DNA from 2 places in the Pseudoxanthomonas sp. CCNWLW251 genome. Region 2 is predicted to be linked to the other one. Evidence: riboswitches for the same ligand, from Rfam matches in the RefSeq annotation. Region 2 holds a riboswitch; the other holds the start of a gene.
The links. Region 2 has a riboswitch for cobalamin ahead of btuB (TonB-dependent vitamin B12 receptor). Riboswitches for the same ligand answer to the same signal wherever they lie in the genome.

Region 1 (2,172 bases), on a different contig from region 2:
GTGATCGCCTGCACGAGTGGCAGTGCACGCGCGGCGTCTTCGTAACGCCACGCGGACAGCGGCCTGCCCCAGCGACCGGCGATGACCTGCGCTGCGCTCCACTGTTCGCGCAGCATCTGCGGCGGCATGCCGGGCTCTTCGTCCTCGACGGCACGATGGCCATGGACCGAACGCGCGGCGAGGTCCGCGCTCCACGTGTAGCTGCTGTCGCGCATGCCGGCCGGACCGAACAACAGGCGGTGCATGGACTCGTCCAGGCTCTCGCCGGTCAGCGTCTCCACCACCAGTTGCAGCCAGAAGATCGCCTCGCCCGAATAGTCGATACGCGTGCCGGGCTTCACTGCGGGCACCAGTTTTTCGTTCGCCGGATCCTTGCGCCAGTTCGGCATGCCGGTGGAATGGCGCAGCACGTCGCGCGCGGTGACCAGGTCCACCCAGGGATGATCGGCCAGGTAGTCCATCCGCCGGTAACGCACCAGCGGCGCGTCAAGATCGATCACGCCCTGGTCCGCCAGTTGCAGCACCAGGTAGGCGAACACGGGCTTGCTGAGCGAGGCATCCTCGAACAGCGTGTCGTCCGCCACCGGCGTACGCGTCTGCGCATTCGATACCCCGAGGTTGCGTGACCACACCACCTCGCCGCGTTCCACCACCGCCAGGCCGATGGCCGGGACACGCAATGCCTGCATCAGGCGCGGCAGGTCGGCGAGGAAAGGATCGGGCGGGATCCAGCCGGCAGCATCGTCGCAGGCGGCGGCGCGGGTGACCTGCGGCCAGGTCGCGGCCGCCAGGGTGGACAGGGCGGCGGTCTTCAGCCAGCGGCGGCGCGGGGGGGATGGCAGGGAGGGATGATTCATGCGGGCCTGGTTGAAGATCGTGGCGTCATGGAGGTGGACGAACGAGCGACCGCAAACCCCGCCGCAAGATCGTCATGGCTGCACTTGACGTACCACCATGCCGGGGGTACTTTGCCCATCGCCAAGGTTTCCATCGCTTTATCCAGATATAGCGATGGAATTAAAAGGGAAGCCGGTGCGGCCTGTTCCATGGGCCTATTCCGGCGCTGCCCCGCAGCGGTATTTGGAAACGAACCTCGCCAACAGCACTGGTCCTCGCGGACCGGGAAGCGGCGGGAAGTAGGCCAGCGCACCCGCGCCCGTCCATGAGCCCGAAGACCTGCCCTGGCCGGAGGACACGACCGTCCTCCGACTGACCTGGAGCTTCCGAGGGGAGGTGGCCGGAGCCCGTGTCCGTGCGCGCCTGCCCGGATGCGTCCTCCTGCGCCCGACTTCGGCACTCCGGCTCGCCCGCGGGGGCGAAGGTCGCTGGCGTGGCGGGCCCTGGCCTGGCGCGCGGTTCCTTCGTTCCTCATCCGCTACCGCATGAGGACACGCACCATGACCACCGTTACCACCCTCGGCTTCCCGCGCATCGGCGTGAAGCGCGAACTGAAATCCGCCCTGGAAAGCTACTGGCGTGGCGAAAGCACCGCCGACGACCTCCAGCGCACCGCGCGCGACCTGCGCCATCGCCACTGGCAACTGCAGCGCGAGGCCGGCGCCGATGTCGTGCCGTGCAACGACTTCGCGCTGTACGACCACGTGCTGGACACCGCCTTCCTGTTCGATGCCATCCCGGACGCCTACCGCGCGCTGGCCGACGCCGATCCGCTGGCCGGCTATTTCGCACTCGCGCGCGGCGTGCAGGACGGCGGTGCCGACCTGCGCGCGCTGGAGATGACCAAATGGTTCGACACCAACTACCACTACCTGGTGCCGGAGCTGCACGCCGGCCAGACCTTCCGCCTGCGTGGCGACAAGCCGGTGGCGGAATTCCTGGAAGCGCGCGCCGCCGGCCATGCCGCGCGGCCCGTGCTGCTGGGGCCGGTGAGTTTCCTGCTGTTGGCCAAGACGGTGGATGGCAGCGATCGTCTCGCGCTGCTGGAAGCATTGCTGCCGGTGTACGCGGCGCTGCTGGCCAGGCTGCACGACGCAGGGGCGGACTGGGTGCAGATGGACGAACCCTGCTTGGTATTGGACCTGGATGATGCCGCGCGCGCCGCCTATGTGCAGGCCTATGCCACGCTGGCGAAAGGGGCGCGGCCGTCGCTGCTGCTGGCGACCTACTTCGGCCGCCTCGGCGACAACCTGCCGCTCGCGTGCGCGCTGCCGG
Region 2 (2,172 bases):
TTCCCGGGCCACATCGCCTGCGATTCCGCTTCACGCTCGGAGTTGGTGGTACCGCTGGTAAAAGGGGACGAACTGGTCGGCGTGCTCGACCTGGACAGCCCACGCCTGGCGCGCTTCGATGCCGACGACCAGGCGGGCATGGAACGCATCGCCGCCATCTTCGTGGATTCGCTGACATGACAGGCACCAAGCTGCGCAACATCGGCCCCAAGTCCGCCGCCTGGCTGCGCCAGGTCGGCCTGCGCACGCAGGAGGACCTGGAGGGCGTCGGCGCGGTGGAAGCCTTCATACGGGTCAAGCGCGCGGGGTTCCGGCCCAGCCTCAACCTGCTCTATGCGCTGGAAGGCGCCCTGCTGGATTGCCACTGGCAGCAGCTGCCCGAGGATCGCCGCAGCGCATTGCTGGTGGCCTACGACGCGGCGGCCGCCCTGCTGCCGCCGCCGCGCGGCCGACCCGCAGCAGGCCCGGTGACCACGACGCACACCGAGCGCGAAGAAGACACGGGCCCTCCGCTCAACCTGTTCGACTCGCCAGGCGGCGACGACTGATTCCTCCACGAGGGCTTCAGCCCCGATGCTTTTCAGCCACTGCGTCAGGGGCTGCCAGAAGAGCATCGGGACTGAAGCCCCTCCTGCACCTGTGCGGGCAGGAACGCGCGGGCTTCCCGTATACTGCGCGCGCTTTCAGGTGACCCGCGGCTTCCACGCCCGGGTTGAAACGGGAAGCCGGTGACCCGCGATACGCGGCATTCCGGCGCTGCCCCCGCAACGGTAGGCGAACAACAGCCGCGGCATCGGCCACTGTGCATTGCATGGGAAGGCGCCAAGGCGGAGTGCCCTGCACTCGTTCGCAAGCCCGGAGACCGGCCTGGGAGTCCACTGGTTGCGATGCGGAGGGCGTCGCGGCGTGCCGCGCCGCTGCCTGTCTGCTGCGCTGTCCGCAACGCTCCCTTCCCCGTCGCAACTCCACGCCGAAGAATGCGCGCGGGGCGCGCGATGGAGTTGAATCCGATGTACAGCCGTTTTCCCCTTTCCCACCTGGCCCTCGCGGTCGCATTGGCGCTGCCGTTCGCGGCGCAGGCGCAGGACGCCACTGACTTGGACGAAGTCGTCGTCACCGGCACCCGCACCGATGTGGCCGTGCGCGACAGCCTGGCGCCGGTGCAGGTCATCGCGCGCGCGGACATCGAACGCAGCCAGTCGCGCTCGCTGATCGATCTGCTCAAGGGCCGTGCCGGCATCGGCTTCACCAACCAGGGCGGCCTGGGCAAGCTGAGCACGATCAACATCCGCGGCACCGAATCCGACCACGTGCTGGTACTGGTGGATGGCATCCGCATCGGCTCGGCAACCGCGGGACTGGCGTCGTTCCAGGACTTGCCGGTGGACCAGATCGAGCGCATCGAGATCGTGCGTGGCCCACGCTCCAGCCTGTACGGCTCGGAGGCGATCGGCGGCGTGATCCAGATCTTCACCCGTCGCGGCGGCAAGGGCCTGTCGCGCGAACTGCGTGTCGGCGGTGGCAGCAACAATCTGCGCGAAGCCAGCGGCGGCTTCGCTTATGGCGGGGAACGTGGCTGGATCGGCGCCAATGCCGCGTACCAGGAAACCGACGGCACCAACGCCTGTCGTGGCGCCGGCTTTCCGGTCTTCCAGGGCTGCTTCACCGACGAGCCAGACGATGACGGCTACCGCAACGTCTCGCTCAACGTGCGCGGCGGCTACAGGCTGACCGATGCGCTGACGCTGGAAGGCCACGCATTGAACGCCGATGCCTTCAACGAGTTCGATGGCAGCATCTTCGGTGGCAACGAGGCCGACAACGTGCAGCAAGTGCTCGGCAGCAAGCTGACGTGGAAGCCTTCCGCCGCCACCACGCTCACCGCGCAAGTCGGCCGCGCCTCCGACAAGTCGGACAACCATTTCGCCGATGCCGCCGCCGGCACACGCACCTTCGTCAGCACGTTCGACACTCGGCGCGACACCGCCTCGCTGCAGGGCGACTTCGTCTTCGCTGACCGGCACCTGCTGACCGCCGGCGCAGACTGGCAGCGCGACGAGGTCACCAGCACGGTGACCTTTGCCGACAGCGCCCTGACGCCGATCGAAAGCCGCGACAACACCGGCGTCTTCGTCGAGTATCAGGGACGCTTCGGCGCGCAGCAGGTGCAAG

Region 1: linked by a shared signal. The riboswitch ahead of metE (5-methyltetrahydropteroyltriglutamate--homocysteine S-methyltransferase) and the one ahead of btuB (TonB-dependent vitamin B12 receptor) in region 2 are both predicted to bind cobalamin.

The regions. Positions count from the first base shown of each region.
Region 1 covers NZ_JBBEGA010000006.1:172,497-174,668, forward strand. The annotation lists gene WBN46_RS18720 (serine hydrolase domain-containing protein) at 1-857, opposite strand, end outside; cobalamin riboswitch at 965-1,199, shown strand; gene metE (5-methyltetrahydropteroyltriglutamate--homocysteine S-methyltransferase) at 1,398-2,172, shown strand, end outside.
Region 2 covers NZ_JBBEGA010000005.1:44,593-46,764, forward strand. The annotation lists gene WBN46_RS16755 (GAF domain-containing protein) at 1-180, shown strand, start outside; gene WBN46_RS16760 (TfoX/Sxy family protein) at 177-548, shown strand; cobalamin riboswitch at 669-886, shown strand; gene btuB (TonB-dependent vitamin B12 receptor) at 1,011-2,172, shown strand, end outside.